3 regions of the Gottfriedia acidiceleris genome follow, and region 1 is predicted to be linked to each of the others. Evidence: a T-box and tRNA genes for the amino acid it is inferred to sense, from the RefSeq annotation. Region 1 holds a T-box; the other regions hold tRNA genes.
What was found. A T-box is a leader RNA that pairs with one kind of tRNA and senses whether it is charged. The one in region 1 lies ahead of ileS (isoleucine--tRNA ligase), so its partner is inferred to be a tRNA-Ile.
Positions count from the first base shown of each region.

Region 2: it encodes a tRNA-Ile, which carries the amino acid that the T-box ahead of ileS (isoleucine--tRNA ligase) is inferred to sense. The anticodon was not compared.
Region 3: it encodes a tRNA-Ile, which carries the amino acid that the T-box ahead of ileS (isoleucine--tRNA ligase) is inferred to sense. The anticodon was not compared.

Region 1 covers NZ_CP096034.1:3,173,293-3,176,556, forward strand. The annotation lists gene ileS (isoleucine--tRNA ligase) at 1-1,553, opposite strand, end outside; T-box leader at 1,743-1,966, opposite strand; gene MY490_RS15065 (DivIVA domain-containing protein) at 2,022-2,510, opposite strand; gene MY490_RS15070 (YlmH family RNA-binding protein) at 2,600-3,264, opposite strand, start outside.
Region 2 covers NZ_CP096034.1:100,894-104,157, reverse strand. The annotation lists rRNA gene MY490_RS00545 (23S ribosomal RNA) at 1-1,700, opposite strand, end outside; tRNA gene MY490_RS00540 (tRNA-Ala) at 1,780-1,855, opposite strand; tRNA gene MY490_RS00535 (tRNA-Ile) at 1,877-1,953, opposite strand; rRNA gene MY490_RS00530 (16S ribosomal RNA) at 2,046-3,264, opposite strand, start outside.
Region 3 covers NZ_CP096034.1:37,667-40,930, reverse strand. The annotation lists rRNA gene MY490_RS00185 (23S ribosomal RNA) at 1-1,660, opposite strand, end outside; tRNA gene MY490_RS00180 (tRNA-Ala) at 1,741-1,816, opposite strand; tRNA gene MY490_RS00175 (tRNA-Ile) at 1,838-1,914, opposite strand; rRNA gene MY490_RS00170 (16S ribosomal RNA) at 2,007-3,264, opposite strand, start outside.

The sequences.
Region 1 (3,264 bases):
TTAGTAAAGTTACCATTTGGTGAACCAGGATGTGTAAATCCTTCTGGTAATAATTCTTTCGCTTCTTTTTCAAACCAAATATTTGAACCATGCTCTTTAAATAAGTTCGAAACATGTTCAATCGTTTCCTCAGTGATAATTGCTTCTCCGTCTTCAGCATAAAATACTGGGATTGGAACTCCCCATACACGTTGACGTGAAATACACCAATCTCCACGATCACGAACCATGTTAAATAGACGAGTTTCTCCCCAAGCTGGGAACCACTTAGTATCTTGAACAGCTTGCATTAATTGATCTCGAATTGCTTCAATCGATGCAAACCATTGTGCAGTTGCACGGAAGATAATTGGCTTTTTCGTTCTCCAATCATGTGGATAAGAGTGTGTGATAAATTGTAATTTTAATAAAGCACCTTTTTCTTCTAATGCTTTAGTAATTTCTTTATTAGCTTCATCATAGAATAAACCTTCAAATCCAGGTGCTTCTTTTGTTAGAACACCTTTTTCATCTACTGGACAAAGCACGTCTAATCCATATTGTTGACCTACACGGAAATCATCTTCACCATGACCTGGGGCAGTATGAACACAACCTGTTCCAGCGTCAGTTGTTACATGATCACCTAAAATAACGACTGAGTTGCGATCATACAATGGATGCTTACAAATGATTCCTTCAAGTTCAGAACCATTAAAAGTCTTTTCAACTACTGCATCTTCCCAACCTAGTTCTTTTGCTACAGATTCTCTTAACTCACTAGCAACTACGAACTTGTCACCATTTACAGATACTAAATCATAGCTTAAATCAGGATGTAAACATACAGCTAAGTTAGCTGGGATTGTCCATGGAGTTGTTGTCCAAATAATGAATTTCTCTCCACCGTTTAGAACATTTTTCCCATTTTCAACTGCAAATGCAACATAGATTGATGCTGAACGCTTATCTTGGTATTCGATTTCCGCTTCTGCAAGTGCAGATTCACTTGATGGAGACCAATATACTGGTTTAAGACCTTTATAGATTAAACCATTAGTAGCCATTTTACCGAACACTTTAATTTGTTCAGCTTCATATTCTTTTTCAAGTGTGATATATGGTCGGTCCCAATCACCTAAAATTCCTAAACGTTTAAATTGTTCTTTTTGACGCTCTACTTGCTCGTAAGCATATTCTTCACATAGTTTACGGAATTCTGCAACTGACATTTCTTTACGATTTACTTTTTTATTTGCTAATGCTTGTTCAATAGGTAAACCGTGAGTATCCCAACCTGGAACGTAAGGAGAACGGTATCCATTCATATTATAAAAACGTACAATGAAATCCTTTAATACTTTATTAAGTGCATGTCCCATATGAAGGTCACCATTTGCATAAGGTGGTCCATCATGTAAGATAAATGACGGTTTTCCTTCGTTATGTTTTTGAACAGTTGCATAAATATCTTTTTTGTTCCACTCTTCTTGAATTTGTGGCTCACGTTGAGGTAAATTTCCTCTCATAGGAAATTCAGTTTTTGGCATAAGTAACGTATCTTTGTACTCCATTTGCTTTCCTCCATTTTTTAACTTGATTGATCTAAAGCTAGCCGTTTTAGGCAAGTCCATGCAAGCTTACTTTACATTTTTAAATTCCACATTAACGCATTGTATCCATCTTACAAGCCTTTTATTAGTGGAGTTGTCTATTATGTATAATAAATCGTATAAGACGCAAAAAACCTTCCTCATCCCCAAAAAAGGGACGAGAAAGGTTTCCCGTGGTACCACCCTAATTGACAATAAATTTCATTAAATCATTGTCCACTTAGCATTCGTAACGTGAATGGAACGTCTTTTCTTACTCTTTTTCAGAAAAGCACTCTAGGGTGATTTTCCTTCTATTTTCTATATCAAGCTTACACTATCCTTGACTCGCTACTTAGTTTTATAGAAGTACTCTTCCCTGTCACCGATTTACTATTAATATCTAATAAATTATATGTAAAACTTTACAAATCGTCAAGGCTTATACGACTAGTTTGCGATTTCTTCTGTTTCTTTATCTTCTAAAATATGATCCCAATCTTCATGACCCAACATTTCTAATTGTGTTTCAATAGCCATTCTTAAACGAGTGCGGAAAACTTTCGATTGCTTCTTAAGCTCTTCAAATTCCATTGTAACTTTTCTAGATTTAATTAAAGCTTCATTGATAATACGATCAGCATTTTTCTCCGCTTCTTTAATGATCAATTTAGCTTCTTTTTGGGCACTACCTTTTACATCTTCAGCAGCTTCTTGCGCAATCAAAATTGACTTATTTAAAGTTTCTTCTATAGTAGAAAAATGCTTTAATCTTTCTTTCATATCAAGAATTTGTTCTTCTAATTGTTTCTTCTCACGAATAACTAATTCATAATCTTTAATGACTTGATCTAAAAACTCATTAACTTCATCTTCGTCATAGCCACGAAAACTTTTACCAAATTCTTTATTATGAATATCAAGTGGTGTTAAAGGCAATTAAGCCACCTCCATGTATGTTTTTTCTTTATTTATAGGTTATAATAAATTTTCGACAGTTTCTACGTTTTTCCTTCTACAATTTCTGACTATTTTTTAACACCGTAGTTAATCCGCCATTTATCTTTTTTTGATAAGCCATCAATTGACATTAACATTCCTCTACCAAAACCTTTGACAGAGAATAAATCTCCTTCTTCACATAAAAACGAAGTAGAATCAATAACTCGCTGATTTACTTTAACGTGTTCGGCTTTAATTAAGCTTTGAGCTTTTTGTCTCGAAATATTATAGAATTCACTCAATAAGACATCTAATCTTAGTGATGATACAGTGCCATTATTAGATTGCCAAATATCATCTGATTCAATCAATTCCTTAAATGAAATTCTCTTTAATTTAATTGGCGATTTTCCTACAGAATTTAAGTTACTTTCTACAAAACTTGCTATTTCATCAGCAACAATAACTTGGATCGTATCATTTTTAATTAGAATATCACCAAATTTCCCTCTTGTGATTCCTAAAGACATTAATGTTCCCAATACTTGCCGATGTGATAAAGTGTGAAATTTAGTTGCATAAACTAAGTCAAATGCAACCAAAGAATAATCCTCTTCAACTGGTGTATAAAAACTCGGATAAATAATTGCACGCTTTCGTTCACAATCCTCACGACCACCAAAAAAAGCGACAAAACAATCTCCTTGATGACCGATAATTGATTGCATAATCATTTGTTCTCTTAAATCAA
Region 2 (3,264 bases), 1.6 Mb from region 1:
CGCTCACCTTAGGATTCTCTCCTCGCCTACCTGTGTCGGTTTGCGGTACAGGCACCTATTTCCTCGCTAGAAGCTTTTCTTGGCAGCGTAGAATCAGGAACTTCGGTACTATATTTCCCTCGCCATCACAACTCAGCCTTATGATGTGCGGATTTGCCTACACATCAGCCTAATTGCTTGGACGCGCATATCCAGCAGCGCGCTTACCCTATCTTTCTGCGTCCCTCCATCGCTCAAACGGAAATGAGGTGGTACAGGAATATCAACCTGTTGTCCATCGCCTACGCCTTTCGGCCTCGGCTTAGGTCCTGACTAACCCTGGGAGGACGAGCCTTCCCCAGGAAACCTTAGGCATACGGTGGACGGGATTCTCACCCGTCTTTCGCTACTCATACCGGCATTCTCACTTCTAAGCGCTCCACCAGTCCTTACGATCTAGCTTCAACGCCCTTAGAACGCTCCCCTACCACTGATACCATACGGTATCAATCCGCAGCTTCGGTGATACGTTTAGCCCCGTTACATTTTCGGCGCAGAGTCACTCGACCAGTGAGCTATTACGCACTCTTTAAATGGTGGCTGCTTCTAAGCCAACATCCTGGTTGTCTAAGCAACTCCACATCCTTTTCCACTTAACGTATACTTTGGGACCTTAGCTGGCGGTCTGGGCTGTTTCCCTCTTGACCACGGATCTTATCACTCGTAGTCTGACTCCTATGGATAAGTCATTGGCATTCGGAGTTTGACTGAATTCGGTAACCCGTTGGGGGCCCCTAGTCCAATCAGTGCTCTACCTCCAAGACTCTAACACATAAGGCTAGCCCTAAAGCTATTTCGGGGAGAACCAGCTATCTCCGAGTTCGATTGGAATTTCTCCGCTACCCACACCTCATCCCCGCACTTTTCAACGTGCGTGGGTTCGGACCTCCATTCAGTGTTACCTGAACTTCATCCTGGACATGGGTAGATCACTCGGTTTCGGGTCTACGACCACGTACTATATCGCCCTATTCAGACTCGCTTTCGCTGCGGCTCCGTCTCTTCAACTTAACCTTGCACGGGATCGTAACTCGCCGGTTCATTCTACAAAAGGCACGCCATCACTCGTTAACGAGCTCTGACTATTTGTAAGCACACGGTTTCAGGTTCTCTTTCACTCCCCTTCCGGGGTGCTTTTCACCTTTCCCTCACGGTACTGGTTCACTATCGGTCACTAGGTAGTATTTAGCCTTGGGAGATGGTCCTCCCAGATTCCGACGGAATTTCACGTGTTCCGCCGTACTCAGGATCCACTCAAGAGGGAACGAGGTTTCAACTACAGGGTTTTTACCTTCTTTGACGGACCTTTCCAGGTCGCTTCATTTACCCCGTTCCTTTGTAACTCCGTATAGAGTGTCCTACAACCCCAAGAGGCAAGCCTCTTGGTTTGGGCTATCTTCCGTTTCGCTCGCCGCTACTCAGGAAATCGCTATTGCTTTCTATTCCTCCAGGTACTTAGATGTTTCAGTTCCCTGGGTCTGTCCTCAGTACCCTATGTATTCAGGTAAAGATACTACTCCATTACGAGTAGTGGGTTTCCCCATTCGGAAATCTCCGGATCAAAGCTTACTTACAGCTCCCCGAAGCATATCGGTGTTAGTCCCGTCCTTCATCGACTCCTAGTGCCAAGGCATCCACCGTGCGCCCTTTCTAACTTAACTAATTTTAAAACTAATTGAATTAAACTTACGCAGTTTAATGAATGACATTATCTAGTTTTCAAGGTACAAAATAAAAAAATGGTGGAGCCTAGCGGGATCGAACCGCTGACCTCCTGCGTGCAAGGCAGGCGCTCTCCCAGCTGAGCTAAGGCCCCATTATGATATTACAAAAGATATGGTGGGCCTAAATGGACTCGAACCATCGACCTCACGCTTATCAGGCGTGCGCTCTAACCAGCTGAGCTATAGGCCCATATCTATAATAGAAGGATAATCCTTCAAAACTAAACAAAACAATGAAGAAACATTTCATACATGAACCATCGGTTCATGATGTCTCCATAGAAAGGAGGTGATCCAGCCGCACCTTCCGATACGGCTACCTTGTTACGACTTCACCCCAATCATCTGTCCCACCTTAGGCGGCTGGCCCCTAAAAGGTTACCCCACCGACTTCGGGTGTTACAAACTCTCGTGGTGTGACGGGCGGTGTGTACAAGGCCCGGGAACGTATTCACCGCGGCATGCTGATCCGCGATTACTAGTGATTCCGGCTTCATGTAGGCGAGTTGCAGCCTACAATCCGAACTGAGAATAGTTTTATGGGATTAGCTCCACCTCGCGGTCTTGCAACCCTTTGTACTATCCATTGTAGCACGTGTGTAGCCCAGGTCATAAGGGGCATGATGATTTGACGTCATCCCCACCTTCCTCCGGTTTGTCACCGGCAGTCACCTTAGAGTGCCCAACTAAATGCTGGCAACTAAGATCAAGGGTTGCGCTCGTTGCGGGACTTAACCCAACATCTCACGACACGAGCTGACGACAACCATGCACCACCTGTCACTCTGTCCCCGAAGGGAAAGCCCTATCTCTAGGGTTGTCAGAGGATGTCAAGACCTGGTAAGGTTCTTCGCGTTGCTTCGAATTAAACCACATGCTCCACCACTTGTGCGGGCCCCCGTCAATTCCTTTGAGTTTCAGTCTTGCGACCGTACTCCCCAGGCGGAGTGCTTAATGCGTTAACTTCAGCACTAAAGGGCGGAAACCCTCTAACACTTAGCACTCATCGTTTACAGCGTGGACTACCAGGGTATCTAATCCTGTTTGCTCCCCACGCTTTCGCGCCTCAGCGTCAGTTACAGACCAGAAAGTCGCCTTCGCCACTGGTGTTCCTCCAAATCTCTACGCATTTCACCGCTACACTTGGAATTCCACTTTCCTCTTCTGCACTCAAGTTTCCCAGTTTCCAATGACCCTCCCCGGTTGAGCCGGGGGCTTTCACATCAGACTTAAGAAACCGCCTGCGCGCGCTTTACGCCCAATAATTCCGGACAACGCTTGCCACCTACGTATTACCGCGGCTGCTGGCACGTAGTTAGCCGTGGCTTTCTGGTTAGGTACCGTCAAGGTGCCAGCTTATTCAACTAGCACTTATTCTTCCCTAACAACAGAGCTTTACGACCCGAAGGCCTTCATCGCTCACGCGGCGTTGCTCCGTCAGACTTTCGTCCATTGCGGAAGATTCCCTACTGCTGCCTCCCGTAGGAGTCTGGGCCGTGTC
Region 3 (3,264 bases), 1.6 Mb from region 1:
TTGCGGTACAGGCACCTATTTCCTCGCTAGAAGCTTTTCTTGGCAGTGTAGAATCAGGAACTTCGGTACTATATTTCCCTCGCCATCACAACTCAGCCTTATGATGTGCGGATTTGCCTACACATCAGCCTAATTGCTTGGACGCGCATATCCAGCAGCGCGCTTACCCTATCTTTCTGCGTCCCTCCATTGCTCAAACGGAAATGAGGTGGTACAGGAATATCAACCTGTTGTCCATCGCCTACGCCTTTCGGCCTCGGCTTAGGTCCTGACTAACCCTGGGAGGACGAGCCTTCCCCAGGAAACCTTAGGCATACGGTGGACGGGATTCTCACCCGTCTTTCGCTACTCATACCGGCATTCTCACTTCTAAGCGCTCCACCAGTCCTTACGATCTAGCTTCAACGCCCTTAGAACGCTCCCCTACCACTGATACCATACGGTATCAATCCGCAGCTTCGGTGATACGTTTAGCCCCGTTACATTTTCGGCGCAGAGTCACTCGACCAGTGAGCTATTACGCACTCTTTAAATGGTGGCTGCTTCTAAGCCAACATCCTGGTTGTCTAAGCAACTCCACATCCTTTTCCACTTAACGTATACTTTGGGACCTTAGCTGGCGGTCTGGGCTGTTTCCCTCTTGACCACGGATCTTATCACTCGTAGTCTGACTCCTATGGATAAGTCATTGGCATTCGGAGTTTGACTGAATTCGGTAACCCGTTGGGGGCCCCTAGTCCAATCAGTGCTCTACCTCCAAGACTCTAACACATAAGGCTAGCCCTAAAGCTATTTCGGGGAGAACCAGCTATCTCCGAGTTCGATTGGAATTTCTCCGCTACCCACACCTCATCCCCGCACTTTTCAACGTGCGTGGGTTCGGACCTCCATTCAGTGTTACCTGAACTTCATCCTGGACATGGGTAGATCACTCGGTTTCGGGTCTACGACCACGTACTATATCGCCCTATTCAGACTCGCTTTCGCTGCGGCTCCGTCTCTTCAACTTAACCTTGCACGGGATCGTAACTCGCCGGTTCATTCTACAAAAGGCACGCCATCACTCGTTAACGAGCTCTGACTATTTGTAAGCACACGGTTTCAGGTTCTCTTTCACTCCCCTTCCGGGGTGCTTTTCACCTTTCCCTCACGGTACTGGTTCACTATCGGTCACTAGGTAGTATTTAGCCTTGGGAGATGGTCCTCCCAGATTCCGACGGAATTTCACGTGTTCCGCCGTACTCAGGATCCACTCAAGAGGGAACGAGGTTTCAACTACAGGGTTTTTACCTTCTTTGACGGACCTTTCCAGGTCGCTTCATTTACCCCGTTCCTTTGTAACTCCGTATAGAGTGTCCTACAACCCCAAGAGGCAAGCCTCTTGGTTTGGGCTATCTTCCGTTTCGCTCGCCGCTACTCAGGAAATCGCTATTGCTTTCTATTCCTCCAGGTACTTAGATGTTTCAGTTCCCTGGGTCTGTCCTCAGTACCCTATGTATTCAGGTAAAGATACTACTCCATTACGAGTAGTGGGTTTCCCCATTCGGAAATCTCCGGATCAAAGCTTACTTACAGCTCCCCGAAGCATATCGGTGTTAGTCCCGTCCTTCATCGACTCCTAGTGCCAAGGCATCCACCGTGCGCCCTTTCTAACTTAACTAATTTTAAAACTAATTGAATTAAACTTACGCAGTTTAATGAATGACATTATCTAGTTTTCAAGGTACAAAATAAAAAAAATGGTGGAGCCTAGCGGGATCGAACCGCTGACCTCCTGCGTGCAAGGCAGGCGCTCTCCCAGCTGAGCTAAGGCCCCATTATGATATTACAAAAGATATGGTGGGCCTAAATGGACTCGAACCATCGACCTCACGCTTATCAGGCGTGCGCTCTAACCAGCTGAGCTATAGGCCCATATCTATAATAGAAGGATAATCCTTCAAAACTAAACAAAACAATGAAGAAACATTTCATACATGAACCATCGGTTCATGATGTCTCCATAGAAAGGAGGTGATCCAGCCGCACCTTCCGATACGGCTACCTTGTTACGACTTCACCCCAATCATCTGTCCCACCTTAGGCGGCTGGCCCCTAAAAGGTTACCCCACCGACTTCGGGTGTTACAAACTCTCGTGGTGTGACGGGCGGTGTGTACAAGGCCCGGGAACGTATTCACCGCGGCATGCTGATCCGCGATTACTAGTGATTCCGGCTTCATGTAGGCGAGTTGCAGCCTACAATCCGAACTGAGAATAGTTTTATGGGATTAGCTCCACCTCGCGGTCTTGCAACCCTTTGTACTATCCATTGTAGCACGTGTGTAGCCCAGGTCATAAGGGGCATGATGATTTGACGTCATCCCCACCTTCCTCCGGTTTTTCACCGGCAGTCACCTTAGAGTGCCCAACTAAATGCTGGCAACTAAGATCAAGGGTTGCGCTCGTTGCGGGACTTAACCCAACATCTCACGACACGAGCTGACGACAACCATGCACCACCTGTCACTCTGTCCCCGAAGGGAAAGCCCTATCTCTAGGGTTGTCAGAGGATGTCAAGACCTGGTAAGGTTCTTCGCGTTGCTTCGAATTAAACCACATGCTCCACCACTTGTGCGGGCCCCCGTCAATTCCTTTGAGTTTCAGTCTTGCGACCGTACTCCCCAGGCGGAGTGCTTAATGCGTTAACTTCAGCACTAAAGGGCGGAAACCCTCTAACACTTAGCACTCATCGTTTACAGCGTGGACTACCAGGGTATCTAATCCTGTTTGCTCCCCACGCTTTCGCGCCTCAGCGTCAGTTACAGACCAGAAAGTCGCCTTCGCCACTGGTGTTCCTCCAAATCTCTACGCATTTCACCGCTACACTTGGAATTCCACTTTCCTCTTCTGCACTCAAGTTTCCCAGTTTCCAATGACCCTCCCCGGTTGAGCCGGGGGCTTTCACATCAGACTTAAGAAACCGCCTGCGCGCGCTTTACGCCCAATAATTCCGGACAACGCTTGCCACCTACGTATTACCGCGGCTGCTGGCACGTAGTTAGCCGTGGCTTTCTGGTTAGGTACCGTCAAGGTGCCAGCTTATTCAACTAGCACTTATTCTTCCCTAACAACAGAGCTTTACGACCCGAAGGCCTTCATCGCTCACGCGGCGTTGCTCCGTCAGACTTTCGTCCATTGCGGAAGATTCCCTACTGCTGCCTCCCGTAGGAGTCTGGGCCGTGTCTCAGTCCCAGTGTGGCCGATCACCCTCTCAGGTCGGCTA